2 regions of the Microbispora sp. NBRC 16548 genome follow, and region 1 is predicted to be linked to the other one. Evidence: predicted binding sites of a transcription regulator. Region 1 holds the regulator's gene; the other holds the start of a gene.

Region 1 (7,678 bases):
GCCGTTCGATCCCTCACTGGCGGGCCGCGGCTTCGGCGGGGAGGACGACACCGATGAGGACGCCACGGACGACGGCAAGCCCGACCCTCCGCGTGCGACCGAGGTGGATGCCGACGGGCTGGCGGCGCGGATCGTGCCCGTACCGGTGCCCGCGGGCACCTACTCCAACCTGCGTGCCGCCAAGGGCGGCCTGCTGTGGCTGCGCCATCCGCTCACCGGTGAGATCGGCGACGGCACCGAGCCCGGCGAGCCGGTCCTCGAACGCTATGACCTGGTCAAGCGCAAGGTCAGCGAGCTGGGCAGGGAGTTCGCGGCCTTCGAGGTCAGCGGCGACGGCACGCGCCTGGTGACCAGCGGCGGCAACGGCCTGCAGACCCGCGCGACCGGAGAGGACGACGAGGTCGTCACGATCGACCTGGACCGCGTGGCCGTGACCGTCGACCCGGTCGCCGAGTGGCGGCAGGCCTACAACGAGGCCGGGCGGCTCATGCGGGACCACTTCTGGCGAGCGGACATGAACGGCGTGGACTGGCCGGCCACGCTCGACCGCTACGCACTCCTCGTGGAGCGGATCGGCGCCTACTCCGAGCTGATCGACCTGCTCTGGGAGGTCCAGGGCGAGCTGGCCACCTCCCACGCGTACGCGCGGCCGAGCGGTGCCGGCCGCGATCCCCGGCGCCGCCAGGGCCTGCTCGGCGCCGACCTCGCCCGGGACGGGAACGGGGTGTGGCGGATCGGCCGCATCCTGCCCGGGGAGTCCTCCGACCACGAGGCCCGCTCGCCGCTGCTCGCGCCCGGCGTCGCCGTCCGGGAGGGCGATGCGATCGTCGCCGTGAGCGGGCGCCCGGTCGATCCGGTCCGCGGGCCGCTGGCACTGCTGTCCGGTACGGCGGGGCGGCCTGTGGAGCTGACCGTCCAGCCCGGTTCCGGCGGCGAGACCCGCCGGGTCGTCGTCACGCCCGTCGCGGACGAGACGCGGCTGCGGTACCACGACTGGGTGGTGGGACGGCGGGCGTTCGTGCGGGAGGCGTCGGACGGGCGGCTCGGCTACCTGCACGTGCCCGACATGATGTCCAGCGGGTGGGCGCAGTTCCACCGGGATCTGCGTGCCGAGATGGACTTCGACGGGCTCATCGTGGACATCCGGGACAACGGCGGCGGGCATGTCTCCGAGCTGGTGCTGGAGAAGCTGCAGCGGCGGGTGACCGGGTGGTCGCTGGCCCGGGGGTACGAGCCGGCGCGATACCCGGAGGACTCCCCCCGCGGGCCGATCGTGGCGGTCACCGACGAGTTCGCCGGGTCGGACGGGGACATCGTCAGTGCCGGGATCAAGAACCGCGGCATCGGACCGCTCGTGGGCACGAGGACCTGGGGTGGCGTGATCGGCATCGACTCGCGCTACTCGCTCGTGGACGGGACCGTCGTCACGCAGCCGCGGTACTCGTTCTGGCTCGAAGGCGAGGGGTGGGGCGTCGAGAACCACGGCGTCGACCCGGACGTCGAGGTCGTCGTGACGCCGCAGGACCTGGTCGCCGGGCGGGATCCGCAGCTGGCGCGGGCGGTGGAGCTGGCCCTGGCGGCGCTGCAGGAGAGGCATCCGGCCACCCCGCCGGAGTTGCCGCCGCTGCGGTGATCCCGGTGCCGAAGCTCGTCGGCATCGTGCCGTGACGGGACGTTGACGATCGGCTGGCCTTCCGGACAAAATTACGCCCGAGCCACAAACTAGTCATATCGATGTAGGCGTGCGGTCAGGGCATGCCGCGACCACCACCGCTCCGGCGGTGGTCTGGGGTGCGCGCCTGACCGTATGGCTCGGCGTCGGCGTGCGCCCCGCGTGGGAGGCACGTCTTGTACAGACGAATTCTCGGCGGGCTGGCGACGGCCGCCGCGATGGCGGCGACCGTTCTCGTCGTCACCGGGTCGCCGGCGAACGCCGCCGGCACGGGCACCGGCTACCTGCACACCAGCGGGAACAAGATCGTCGACAGCACCGGCGCCACGGTCCGGCTGACCGGCATCAACTGGTTCGGCATGGAGACCGACAACAAGACCTTCCACGGGTTGTGGGCGAACAACCCGTGGAAGAGCCAGCTCGACCTCATGGCGAGCCTCGGCTACAACACCATCCGGGTGCCGTTCTCGGACGACGCCCTGAAGCCGGGCGCGCAGGCGACGAGCGTCAACACCTACTCCAACCCCGACCTGATCGGCCTGTCCCCGCTGCAGATCCTCGACAAGGTCGTGGACTACGCGGGCCAGAAGGGCATGCGGATCATCCTCGACCGGCACCGGCCGACCAGCGCGGGCCAGACTGCGCTGTGGTACACCTCGGGCGTCCCCGAGTCCACCTGGATCAGCGACTGGAAGTCGCTGGCCCAGCACTACGCCGGCAACACCACCGTCATCGGGGCCGACCTGCACAACGAGCCGCACGCCGACGGCACCAACCCGAACGCGACCGGCTCCTGCTGGGGCTGCGGCGACGAGTCGCGCGACTGGCGCCTGGCGGCCGAGCGCGCGGGCAACGCCATCCTGTCCGTGCAGCCCAACTGGCTGATCTTCGTGGAGGGCGTGAGCTGCCCGAGCGGCGGCCTGTCCAACGTCTGGGACAACGACACCAGCAACGACGAGGACTGCGGCTGGTGGGGCGGCAACCTCACCAAGGCGGGCCAGTACCCGGTGCGGCTGAACGTGGCCAACCGGCTCGTCTACTCGCCCCACGAGTACGCCACGTCGGTCTACCACCAGGCGTGGTTCGACGACCCGTCGTACCCGGCGAACATGCCGGCCATCTGGGACAAGTACTTCGGCTACCTGTACAAGCAGAACATCGCGCCGATCATGGTGGGCGAGTTCGGCACCACGCTCGCCAGCAACATCGACAAGATCTGGCTCCAGGAGCTCATGAAGTACATGGGCAGCGGGGTGAACGGCATGTCGTTCACCTACTGGTCGTGGAACCCCAACTCGGGTGACACGGGCGGCATCCTGAAGGACGACTGGGCGACGGTCGACCAGGCCAAGCAGAGCATCATCTCGCCCTACCTGATCCCGCCGACCGGTGGCGGCAACCCGACGCCGCCGGTGTCGCCCTCGGCCTCGCCGAGCGTGTCGCCGTCGGCCTCTCCGTCGGCCTCTCCGTCGGCTTCTCCGTCGGCTTCTCCGTCGGCCTCGCCGTCGGCGTCCCCGTCGGTGTCTCCGTCCGCGTCTCCCTCGTCGCCGGGCGGGAAGACCTGCACGGCCACGTACAAGGTCGTCAACCAGTACTCCGGCGGCTTCCAGGGTGAGGTCACGGTCAAGGCGGGTTCCTCGGCCATCTCGGCCTGGACCGTGAAGTGGGCCTTCCCGAACGGCCAGAGCATCAGCCAGCTCTGGAACGGCACGCTCAGCGCGAGCGGGTCGAACGTCACGGTGACGAACCTGTCCTACAACGGCGCGCTGGGTGCCGGGGCCTCGACCACCTTCGGCTTCAACGGCAGCTGGTCGGGCACCAACGGCGTTCCTTCGCCGGTGAGCTGCACCGCCTCCTGACGGCGGACCGAACACGGCACAGCACAAGCCCGGCGCTCTCGTGAGCGCCGGGCTTGTCCCTGTGCGGCGTCCGGAACCGGCGAGCCGCTGCTGCTACAGCTTGCGCAGGACGGCCGTGACCTTGCCGAGCACGGTGGCCTCGTCACCGGGGATCGGCTCGTAGTTGGGGTTGTGCGGCACCAGCCACACGTGCCCGTCCTTGCGCTTGAACGTCTTCACGGTGGCCTCGCCGTCGATCATGGCGGCCACGATGTCGCCGTTGTCGGCGACCGGCTGCTGCCGCACCACGACCCAGTCGCCGTCGGCGATGGCGGCCTCGATCATCGAGTCGCCGGAGACCTGGAGCAGGAACAGCGTGCCCTCGCCCACGAGCTGCTTGGGCAGCGCGAACACGTCCTCGATGCTCTGCTCGGCGAGGATGGGACCACCGGCCGCGATGCGGCCGACCAGCGGCACGTAGGCTGCGGTGGGCCGGTTGAATCCGGCCTCCTCCTCGGAGGTGGCGTCCGGGTCCACCCACAGCACCGGCTCGCCCGGCAGCCGGACCTCCAGGGCCCGGGGCCGATGCGGATCACGCCGGAGGTAGCCCTTACGCTGGAGCGCCGTGAGCTGGTGCGACACGCTGGAGGTGCTGGTCAGCTGGACCGCTTCCCCGATCTCCCGCATGGAGGGCGGATAGCCGCGCTGCTGGACCGAGTCGCGGATCACCTCGAGGATCTTCCGCTGCCTGGGGGTGAGGCCAAGCGAGTCGCGCCTGCGAACCGCGAGGTCGCTGACGCCATCCGCTTGCTCACTTCGGTCACTCACGATGCCACCTCTCAATCCGTGTTCCTCATGTCGCACAGAGCGACCGTACCGCGATTCAAGATCACCGTCAAACAATTGTTCGATATCCAGCGAAATCGCCGATCTCGCCGTCCGTCTCATCGTACGGGAGTTCGATCGATCCCGTGTTCGATTTACCCGATCTTCTCTGGCTGTAGTACGCCCAGGTCAGAAGCCGTACGGAAATCAGCAGGGAAAGGCGCGTAAAGGGCCTATTCCGCGACGGGCGGGGCTGTCGATGCGGCCGTGACTGGAGGCGCGACACGCGCGCCGAGCAGGCACTTCCTCACTCGGGGCCGGTTCGACTTGCGTTCAAGGTCGGGCGCTCCTACGGTTGGACCACAACATCTAGTAGTCACATCGGTGTAAGTTCACCACACCTTGTGTTCCGGGATGTGCGTTCTGGGAGGCGATGAAGTGCACTGTCCGTTCTGTCGCCACCCGGACACCCGGGTCGTGGACAGCCGTGCGGCCGAGGACGGGGCGGCGATCCGCCGCCGGCGCACCTGCCCCGAGTGCGGGCGCAGGTTCACCACGCAGGAGACCGTACTGCTGATGGTGAGCAAGCGCAGCGGGGTCACCGAGCCGTTCTCCCGGGAGAAGGTCATCGCCGGCGTGCGGCGGGCCTGCCAGGGACGCCCGGTCGGCGAGGACTCCCTCGCCCAGCTCGGGCAGCGCGTCGAGGAGAGCATCCGGGGCACCGGCGCGGCCGAGATCGCCTCGCACGAGGTGGGCCTGGCCATCCTGGGCCCGCTCCGCGACCTCGACGAGGTGGCCTACCTGCGCTTCGCGTCGGTCTACCGCAGCTTCGAGACGCTGGCGGACTTCGAGGCGGAGATCGAGCGGCTCCGCGCGGCCCACAGCACGGTGGGCGAGGAGTAGGCGCCTTCCGGGGGACCGGGACGAGGCGGGCGGCGGCGCGCGACGGCGCGGCGCGACGATGTGGTTATAACGAGCGTGGTCGGAGAAGGGGCTCCATCGGGCCCTGGGAGGGGGAAGTCATGACGGAGACCGTGAGCGGCACCGTGTCGGGTGCGGGGGGCCGGCCGGGCAAGCGCCCGCGCAAGGGCCTGAAGATGAAGCGCATCTTCACCACCCCCGGTGTCCACCCGTACGACGAGGTCCGCTGGGAGCGGCGCGACGTCGTGATGACGAACTGGCGGGACGGCTCGGTCAACTTCGAGCAGCACGGCGTGGAGTTCCCCGACTTCTGGTCGGTCAACGCGGCCAACATCGTCACCACCAAGTACTTCCGGGGGGCGGTGGGCACCCCGCAGCGCGAGTCGAGCCTCAAGCAGCTCGTCGACCGGGTCGTGGGCGTCTACACCAGGACCGGCGTCGAGAACGGCTACTTCGCCTCCGAGGAGGACGCGGAGATCTTCGACCACGAGCTCAAGCACGCGCTGATCCACCAGACCTTCAGCTTCAACTCCCCGGTGTGGTTCAACGTCGGCACCCGCTCGCCCCAGCAGGTGAGCGCCTGCTTCATCCTGGCCGTGGACGACACGATGGAGTCGATCCTCGACTGGTACAAGGAAGAGGGCGTGATCTTCAAGGGCGGCTCGGGCTCGGGGGTCAACCTCTCCCGCATCCGATCGTCCAAGGAGCTGCTGTCCAGCGGTGGCACGGCCAGCGGCCCGGTCTCCTTCATGCGCGGCGCCGACGCCTCCGCCGGCACCATCAAGTCGGGCGGCGCCACCCGCAGGGCGGCCAAGATGGTCGTCCTCGACGTGGACCACCCCGACATCGAGGAGTTCATCGAGACCAAGGCGCGCGAGGAGGACAAGATCCGCGCGCTGCGCGACGCCGGGTTCGACATGGACCTCGGCGGCAAGGACATCGTGTCCGTCCAGTACCAGAACGCCAACAACTCGGTGCGGGTCTCGGACGAGTTCATGCGGGCCGTCGAGGACGGCGGGCAGTTCGGCCTGCGGGGCCGGCTGACCGGCGAGGTCATCGAGGAGGTCGAGGCGCGGTCGCTGTTCCGCAAGATGGCCAAGGCCGCCTGGGAGTGCGCCGACCCCGGCCTGCAGTACGACGACACGATCAACGACTGGCACACCTGCCCCGAGACCGGGCGGATCACGGCCAGCAACCCCTGCTCGGAGTACGTCCACCTGGACAACTCCTCGTGCAACCTCGCGTCGATCAACCTGCTGAAGTTCCTGCGTGACGACGACTCCTTCGACGTCGCGACCTTCGTGAAGATCACCGAGCTGATCATCACCGCGATGGACATCTCGATCACCTTCGCCGACTTCCCGACGCAGAAGATCGCCGAGACCACCCGGGCGTACCGCCAGCTCGGCATCGGCTACGCCAACCTGGGCGCGCTGCTCATGGCGACCGGGCACGCGTACGACTCCGACGGCGGCCGGGCCATCGCGGCCGGGATCACCTCGCTGATGACCGCCGTGTCCTACCGCCGCTCGGCAGAGCTCGCCGGGATCGTCGGCCCATACGACGGCTACCAGCGCAACGCCGAGCCGCACAAGCGGGTCATGCGCAAGCACGCCGCGGCCAACGACGACCTGCGCACCCTCGACGACATGGACAAGGGCCTGCACACAGAGGCCACCCGGCAGTGGCAGGAGTGCCTCAGGCTCGGCGAGAAGAACGGCTACCGCAACGCCCAGGCGTCGCTGCTCGCCCCGACCGGCACCATCGGCCTGATGATGGACTGCGACACCACCGGCATCGAGCCCGACCTGGCGCTGGTGAAGTTCAAGAAGCTCGTCGGCGGCGGCTCGATGCAGATCGTCAACCAGACGATCCCGCGGGCGCTGCGCCGGCTCGGCTACCTCGAGGAGCAGGTCGAGGCCATCGTCGAGTACATCGCCGAGCACGGCCACGTCGTGGACGCCCCCGGCCTGCGGCCGGAGCACTACGAGGTGTTCGACTGCGCGATGGGCGAGCGGGCCATCGCCCCGATGGGCCACGTCCGGATGATGGCGGCCGTCCAGCCGTTCCTGTCCGGCGCGATCTCCAAGACCGTGAACCTGCCCGAGTCGGCCACGGTGGACGACATCGAGCAGGTCTACCTGGAGGGCTGGAAGCTCGGCCTCAAGGCCCTGGCCGTCTACCGCGACAACTGCAAGGTCGGCCAGCCGCTGTCGATCGCCAAGAAGACCTCCGAGGAGGCGCCCGCCGCGGAGATCGCCGAGAAGGAGCCGGTCGTCCAGGTCGTGGAGGTCGCGCGGCCGACCAGGCGGCGGATGCCGAACCAGCGGCCGAGCACCACCACCCGCTTCACCGTGGGCGGCGCCAAGGGCTACATGACCGCCTCGTCCTACCCCGACGACGGCCTGGGCGAGGTCTTCCT
Region 2 (7,678 bases), on a different contig from region 1:
GGCCTCGAGGCCGGCGGCGCCGACTGGCAGACGATCATGTACGAGGGCTACGCCCCCGGCGGCGTCGCGGTCCTCATCGAGTGTCTCACCGACAACCGCAACCGCGCGGCGTCCGAGGTGCGCGTGGCGCTGACCCGCAACGGCGGCTCGCTCGCCGACCCCGGCTCGGTGTCGTACATGTTCAACCGCAAGGGCGTCGTGATCGTCCCCAAGGGGTCGCTGACCGAGGACGACGTGCTCATGGCCGTCCTCGAGGCGGGGGCCGAGGAGGTCAACGACCTCGGTGAGAACTTCGAGGTGATCTCCGAGGCCTCCGACCTCATCCCCGTGCGCAAGGCGCTGCAGGACGCGGGCATCGACTACGAGTCGGCCGAGATGAGCTTCGTCCCGACGCTCAACGTCCCGCTGGACGAGGACGGCGCGCGCAAGATCTTCAAGCTCATCGACGCGCTCGAGGACAGCGACGACGTCCAGAACGTCTGGGCGAACTTCGACGTGAGCGACGAGGTCATGGAGAAGGTCGAGGCCTGACGCCGGAGGCGGGCACGGGCCCTGGCCCCGGATCGGCGGAGAGCCTCGGCCCCAGATCCGCGAGGGGGCGGAAAACCGGTGGCAGAGGCCGCCGGGGCCCGCATAGCTTGGCCGGTTGTGGAAATCCGTCATCTCACGAGCGACGACCTGGACGCCGTCCTCGACAACCGCAGGCGCGCCTTCGGCCCGTTGTCCGGCGGCGGCGCCGAGACCTGGCGCAAGCTCGTCTCCCCGATGCTGCCCGAGGGCCGTTACCTGGGCGCCTTCGACGGCCCCCGCCTCGTCGGCACGGCCAGGATCAACCCGTACGTCCAGTGGTGGCACGGCCGTCCCCTGTCCATGGGCGGCGTGGCGGGTGTGACGGTGTCGCCTGAGGACCGCGGCAGGGGTGTGGGCCGGGCGCTCACGCACGCGGCCATCGAGCGCTGCGCGGAGCTCGGCCACGCGGTCTCCGCGCTCTACCCGGCCACCACGCCGGTGTACAGGAGCGCGGGCTACGAGCACGCCGGCGTGCTCCAGCGGATCACCGTGCCCGCCGAGGCGCTGCGTAGGCTGGGCGGCCCCGGCGGCCCGGCCGGCGCGGTCAAGCTGCGCCGCATGGGCCCCGCCGACGCGGCCGAGCTCGTGGCTCTGATCGGCAGGGTGCACGCCGCCACCCGCGCGAGCGGGCCGCTGTGCTTCGACGAGCGGACCTGGCGGCTGTGGCTGGAGGACGACGACGACTTCTGCTACCTGGCCGAGGACGGGTTCGTCGTCTACCGGTGGAGCGACGGGGACATCGAGGTCGACAACCTGCTGGCGGGGTCGGAGGCGACGGCCAGGGCCCTGTGGTCGATGGTCGGCAGCGCCTCGACCGTCGCGAAGTCGGTGACCGCCTGCGTCGACCCCGCCGACCCGGTGCTCTGGATGCTGCGGGAGCGGTCGAAGGACGAGGTCACCCAGACCCGGTGGATGTTCCGGCTGATCGACCTGCCCGCCGCGGTCGAGGGGCGCGGCTTCCCCGCAGGGGTCCGCGTCGAGACCCCCGTCGAGGTGACCGACTCCCGGCGCCCGGGCAACGCGGGCACGTGGGTGCTGCGGGTGGACGGCGGCGCCGGCTCCGTGACGCGGCCCGACGCGGCGCGTGGTGAGGGGGCACACGAGGACGCGACGCGGCTCACGATCGGCGGGATGTCCGCGCTGTTCGCCGGCGTGCCCACGGCCACGCTCCGCCGCGCCGGCCTGCTGAGCGGCGGCTCTCCCGACGCCGACGACGCACTGGACGCCGCGTTCGGCTGCGCCGCGTACATGATCGACTACTTCTGACGCGCCCGCGCGGCCGCTGATCGCGATAGCATGACCGACCGAACAGATGTTCGGCGCAGCGGCGGCCGCGCCGCCGGGATCAGGGAGGCGTGCCGGTGCGGTTGCCCCAACTGCGGGTGATGGGCGTGGACCCGGGGCTGACGCGATGCGGTCTCGGCGCCGTGGAGGGCCGTCCCGGCGCGCCGCTGAGCCTGCTGTCGGTCGGGGTGGTCCGCACCCCGGCCGACGACGACATCGGGTCCCGGCTGGTCGTCATCGAGGCGGAGATCGAGCGCTGGCTCGACGAGATCAGGCCCGACGCGGTCGCCGTCGAGCGGGTCTTCGCCCAGCACAACGTCCGTACGGTCATGGGGACGGCCCAGGCGTCGGCCGTCGCGATCGTCTGCGCGGCCCGGCGGGGGCTGCCGGTCGCGCTGCACACGCCCAGCGAGGTCAAGGCCGCCATCACGGGCAACGGCAACGCCGACAAGAAGCAGGTCGGCACGATGGTCACCCGGCTGCTGCGACTCGACGCCATGCCCAAGCCCGCGGACGCGGCCGACGCGCTCGCCCTGGCCATCTGCCACGTCTGGCGCGGCGGCGTGCAAAACCGCCTGGCCGACGCCCTGGCCCGGGCCCGTTCCGGGGGTGCGGGCGCTGCCGGCACTGCTGGCACTGCTGGCACTGGGGGCTCTGGGGGCTCTGGTAGGACTGGGAGGCCCGGCGAAGTCGCGGCCGGGCGTCCGGACCGGGGAGGGAGCACGCGGTGATCGCATCCGTTGCGGGGCAGGTGGCGGCGATCGGAGCCGACAGCGCCGTGGTCGAGGTGGGCGGCGTCGGGATGCTCGTCCACTGCACCCCGGGCACCCTGGCCGGACTGCGCGTCGGCGAACCCGCCCGGCTGTCGACCTCGCTCGTCGTCCGCGAGGAATCGCTCACGTTGTACGGCTTCGCCTCCGACGACGAGCGCACGGTCTTCGAACTGCTGCAGACGGCCAGCGGGGTCGGGCCGCGCCTGGCCCTGGCCATGCTCGCGGTCCACGCGCCCAACGCGCTGCGGGTCGCGGTGGCGAGCGCCGACATCAAGGCCCTGACGATGGTGCCCGGCATCGGCCAGAAGGGCGCGCAGCGCATCGTGCTCGAACTCAAGGACAAGCTCGGCACCCCGGCGGCGGCCGTCGACGCCGCGATCAACGGCGCGGCGGCGGCGCCCGTCTGGCGCGACCAGGTCCACGCGGGACTGGTCGGGCTCGGCTACTCGTCCAGGGACGCCGACGAGGCGGTCGCGGCGGTCAGCGCGGAGGCCGAGGCGGAGGTCGCCGCCGGCCGCACCCCGCGGGTGGCCGCGCTGCTCAAGTCCGCCCTGCGCGCGCTGAGCGTGCGGTGACCTCGTGAAGGGCCGCGCCTCGCGCGCCGTGCGGGGCGCGTGGCGGGCTGATGGTTCGATGAAAGTTTCACCGGGAAGCGGACGGATCCCGGCGGGTCGAGCGGATGGTGTCGAGTGAGCTTCGAGCGGGATCTCGTGTCGCCGGAACCGGAGGGCGACGAGCGGGCGATCGAGGCCGCGCTGCGCCCCCGGCGCCTGGACGAGTTCATCGGACAGGGCCGGGTGCGCGAGCAGTTGTCGCTGGTGCTGGAGAGCGCCCTGCGCCGCAACCGCCCGCCCGACCACGTCCTGATGAGCGGCGGCCCCGGGCTCGGCAAGACGACGCTCGCCATGATCATCGCCTCCGAGCTCGGCGCGCCGCTGCGGATGACCTCGGGCCCGGCGCTGGAGCGCGCGGGCGACCTCGCCGCGATCCTGTCCACGCTGACCGAGGGCGAGGTCCTGTTCATCGACGAGATCCACCGCATGGCCCGCCCGGCGGAGGAGATGCTCTACCTCGCCATGGAGGACTTCCGGGTGGACATCGTCGTCGGCAAGGGTCCCGGCGCCACCTCGATCCCCCTCGACATCGCCCCGTTCACGCTGGTCGGGGCCACCACCCGGGCGGGACTGCTGCCCGCGCCGCTGCGCGACAGGTTCGGCTTCACCGCCCACATGGACTTCTACGAGGTGGCCGAGCTGGAGCAGGTGCTGCGGCGCTCGGCGCGGCTGCTGTCGGTGGAGCTGCCGGACGAGGGCGCCCTCGAGATCGCCCGCCGCTCGCGCGGCACGCCCCGCATCGCCAACCGCCTGCTCCGGCGGGTGCGCGACTTCGCCGAGGTCCGCGCGGAAGGCGTGATCACCCGGGAGGTCGCGGCGGCGGCGCTCAACCTCTACGAGGTGGACGCCGAGGGGCTGGACCGGCTCGACCGGGCCGTGCTCGACGCGCTGCTGCGCAAGTTCGGCGGCGGCCCGGTGGGCCTGTCGACGCTCGCGGTGGCCGTGGGGGAGGAGCCGGAGACCGTCGAGGTCGTGGCCGAGCCCTTCCTGGTGCGGCAGGGGCTGCTGGCCCGCACCCCGAGGGGCCGCGTCGCCACCGCCACCGCCTGGGCGCACCTCGGCCTGACTCCGCCTCCTGACGCCGTCGGCTCCGTGGCGGTGCCCACGCTCTTCGACGACGCCTGAGCGCCCCTCCCGCCACGCTTTGCGCCCCCGCGGCGGCTGGAAGCGGAAACCGGGGCAAAGAGGTAACAGACCGATTGCGAAGCCCATGAAACGGGAACTTTCCTGCCCGTCGAGCCGTGGGTTCGTTGCCGGGCTTCTGCGGGCTCGAATACACTGCGTGGCTTGACTGGCCGCACACGCGAGAAGTCGCGGTGGCCCGCGTGTGAAGCGCACAAGACCTCCGGCGTCAGGCCGGTTCATCACGTTACGGAAGGGTGGCCCCCGTGGGTAACAACCCGCTTGGGACGTTCCTGCCACTGATCTTGCTGGTAGTGGTTTTCTACTTCCTCCTGATCCGCCCCCAGCGCAAGCGGCAGCAGGAGCAGGTCCAGATGCAGAACTCCCTCACCCCGGGCGTCCGGGTCATGACCACGACAGGCCTGTTCGCGACGGTCGTCGCACTCCAGGACGACGACGTCGTGCTGGAGGTGGCCCCCGGCGTCGAGACCCGCTGGGCGAAGGCGGCGATCGGCAGGGTGCTCACTCCCGTGGACGAGGTGACGGACGAGGAGGCCGAGGAGACCGTGACGGACGGTTCCGACACGGGGAACGGTGACGATACGAGCACCAAGCAGTCCTAAGTAGGCTGATCACAACCTTTCGACGAAAGAACTGACCTCCAGTGGCCCCACCGACCAGTAGCCAGAGCAAGCCTGGACGCACACTCCTGTTGCTCCTTGCGCTCATCCTCGTCATGGGCGCGACGGTCGCCCTCCAGAAGGCGTTCGTCCCCAAGTTCGGTCTCGACCTCGCGGGCGGCACCACCGTGACGCTCACGCCGGTCATGGCGAACGGGAAGACGCCGTCGCAGGAGAGCCTCGACCGAGCCGTGACGATCATCCGGCAGCGCGTCAACGGCACCGGCATCTCCGACGCCCAGGTCGCGAAGTCGAACGACAACATCGTGATCCAGATCCCGGGCGCGGGCCGTGACGAGGCGCTCCGGCTGGTGTCGACCACCGCCGAACTGCGTATGCGGCAGGTGCTCGCGGTGGCAGCCGCGACGAACCAGCCGGCTCAGGTGCCCACCGCGGCTCCCACGCCCAGCGGTTCGGCCGCGGCGACGCCCGCGACCACTTCGAAGGCGTCCACGCCGGCCAGGGAGAGCGGGGCCCCGAACGGCAACGCGACCCCGGCGGGCCGTGCCCTGTCGAAGGCGCTGACCGCGCCGTCGCCGGACCCGAGCACCTCGGCGAGGGCCACGACGCACCGCAGGGCCGGCGCAGGGACCGCCCGGGCGAACCGGGCCAAGGCCTCGCCCTCGGCGGCGGCTCCCAGCCCCACGCCGACGGCCGCTCCGCAGGACACGGGCGACCCACTGGCCGGTCAGGACACCAGCGGCATCGACCCGGCGCTGCTCGCCGAGTTCCGCACGATCGACTGCACCGCGAAGAACCGCGGCCAGGGCGCCGTCGACGACCCGAACAAGCAGATCGTCGCCTGCAGCGACGACGGCTCGGCGCGGTACATCCTGGACAAGGCCGCGGTGCAGGGCACCGAGATCAGCGGCGCGCAGTCGGGCACCGACCCCACCACCGGTGAGTGGATCGTCCAGGTCGACTTCAAGTCCAAGGGCGCCACGCAGTTCGCCGACATCACCCGGCGCATCACGAGCCTGCCGGCCCCGCGCAACCAGCTCGCCAACGTGCTGGACGGCGTCGTCATCGTCGCTCCGACGATCGAGGAGGCCATCCCCGGCGGCAGCGCCCGCATCTCCGGCAGTTTCACGCAGAAGACCGCCACCGAGCTGGCCGACCAGCTCAAGTACGGTGCGCTGCCGCTGAAGTTCCAGCAGAGCTCGGTCGTGTCGGTCTCCTCGACCCTCGGCCAGGACCAGCTTCACGGCGGTCTGATCGCCGGCGCGCTCGGCCTGATCGTCGTCATGATCTACCTGCTGCTCTACTACCGCGGCCTGGGGCTCATCGGCATGGCCAGCCTGGGCGTGGCCACCGTGTTCACGTACCTGACGGTGGACGTGCTGAGCCACAACGCCGGCTTCCGGCTCTCGCTGCCGCACATCATCGGTCTGGTGGTCTCGATCGGCATCACCGCGGACTCGTTCATCGTCTACTTCGAACGGATCCGCGACGAGATCAAGGAGGGCCACCGCACACTGCGCTCGGCCGTGGAGGTGGCCTGGCGACGCGCCCGGCGGACCATCCTGGTCGCCGACGCCGTCATGTTCATCGCCGCGGTGGTGCTGTTCTTCCTCGCGGTCGGCGACGTGGCCGGCTTCGCGTTCGCGATGGGCCTGACCACGCTCATCGACATCGTGGTGGTGTTCCTGTTCACCAAGCCGCTGATGTCCCTCGTGGCGCGGTTGCGGTTCTTCTCGAAGGGCCACAAGCTGTCCGGACTCGACGCGGAGCGCATGGGCCGCACCAGCCCCGCCGAGCAGACCCTGCAGGAGGCGTGATGCCGGGAGTGATCAGCCGCCTCTACCGCGGCGACATCAACATCGACTTCGTCGGCAAGCGCAAGATCTGGTACGGCCTGTCGGTGTTCCTGCTGGCCGTCTCCATCCTGGGCCTGGCGCTGAACGGGCTGAACCTGGGCGTGGAGTTCCGCGGCGGCTCTGTCTTCGACTTCAAGCGCACACCGGGCTCCAGCCTCGAACAGGTCCGCGAGACCGTCGCGGACGCCGGAGTCCACCAGGTCATCGTGCAGCAGGCGGGTCCGAACTGGCGGGTCACCACCGAGAGCCTCAAGGGCGACGAGGTGACCAAGGTCCAGAAGACCGTCGCCCAGAAGTACGGCGTCACGGAGGACCAGGTCAGCTCGCAGGTCATCGGCGCGACCTGGGGTGGCGAGGTCTCGCAGAAGGCCTGGATCGGCCTCGCGGTCTTCATGATCGCGATCATGCTGTACCTGTCGGTGGCCTTCGAGTGGCGGATGGCCCTCGCGGCGATCGTCGCCCTCGTCCACGACCTCGTGATCACGGCGGGCGTCTACGCCTGGTCGGGCTTCGAGGTCACCCCGGCGACCATGCTGGGCTTCCTCACGATCCTCGGTTACTCGTTGTACGACGCGGTCGTCGTCTTCGACATGATCAAGGAGGTCACGGGCAAGCTCGGCACGAGCGCGAAGATGACCTACACGCAGGCCGCCAACAACGCGCTCAGCCACACGCTGATCCGGTCGCTCAACACCTCGCTGGTGGCGATCCTGCCGGTGGCGGCGATCCTGTTCATCGGCACCACGCTGCTCGGCGCCGGCACGCTGAAGGACCTGTCGCTGGCGCTGTTCGTCGGCATGATCGTCGGCACCTACTCG

What was found. The regulator LexA, encoded in region 1, represses DNA repair genes until DNA is damaged. The targets are predictions, from matches to a motif close to TCGAACANNTGTTCGA.
Region 2: a site for LexA is predicted at 1,875-1,890, ahead of ruvC (crossover junction endodeoxyribonuclease RuvC). Genes of this name have one in related genera too.

The regions. Positions count from the first base shown of each region.
Region 1 is NZ_BSSF01000001.1:116,325-124,002, forward strand. Features, by position in the region: gene QSK36_RS00550 (S41 family peptidase) at 1-1,633, shown strand, start outside; gene QSK36_RS00555 (cellulase family glycosylhydrolase) at 1,849-3,531, shown strand; gene lexA (transcriptional repressor LexA) at 3,625-4,341, opposite strand; gene nrdR (transcriptional regulator NrdR) at 4,774-5,238, shown strand; gene QSK36_RS00570 (vitamin B12-dependent ribonucleotide reductase) at 5,358-7,678, shown strand, end outside.
Region 2 is NZ_BSSF01000012.1:54,368-62,045, reverse strand. Features, by position in the region: gene QSK36_RS29790 (YebC/PmpR family DNA-binding transcriptional regulator) at 1-531, shown strand, start outside; gene QSK36_RS29785 (GNAT family N-acetyltransferase) at 649-1,836, shown strand; gene ruvC (crossover junction endodeoxyribonuclease RuvC) at 1,947-2,585, shown strand; gene ruvA (Holliday junction branch migration protein RuvA) at 2,582-3,202, shown strand; gene ruvB (Holliday junction branch migration DNA helicase RuvB) at 3,317-4,366, shown strand; gene yajC (preprotein translocase subunit YajC) at 4,630-4,986, shown strand; gene secD (protein translocase subunit SecD) at 5,076-6,821, shown strand; gene secF (protein translocase subunit SecF) at 6,821-7,678, shown strand, end outside.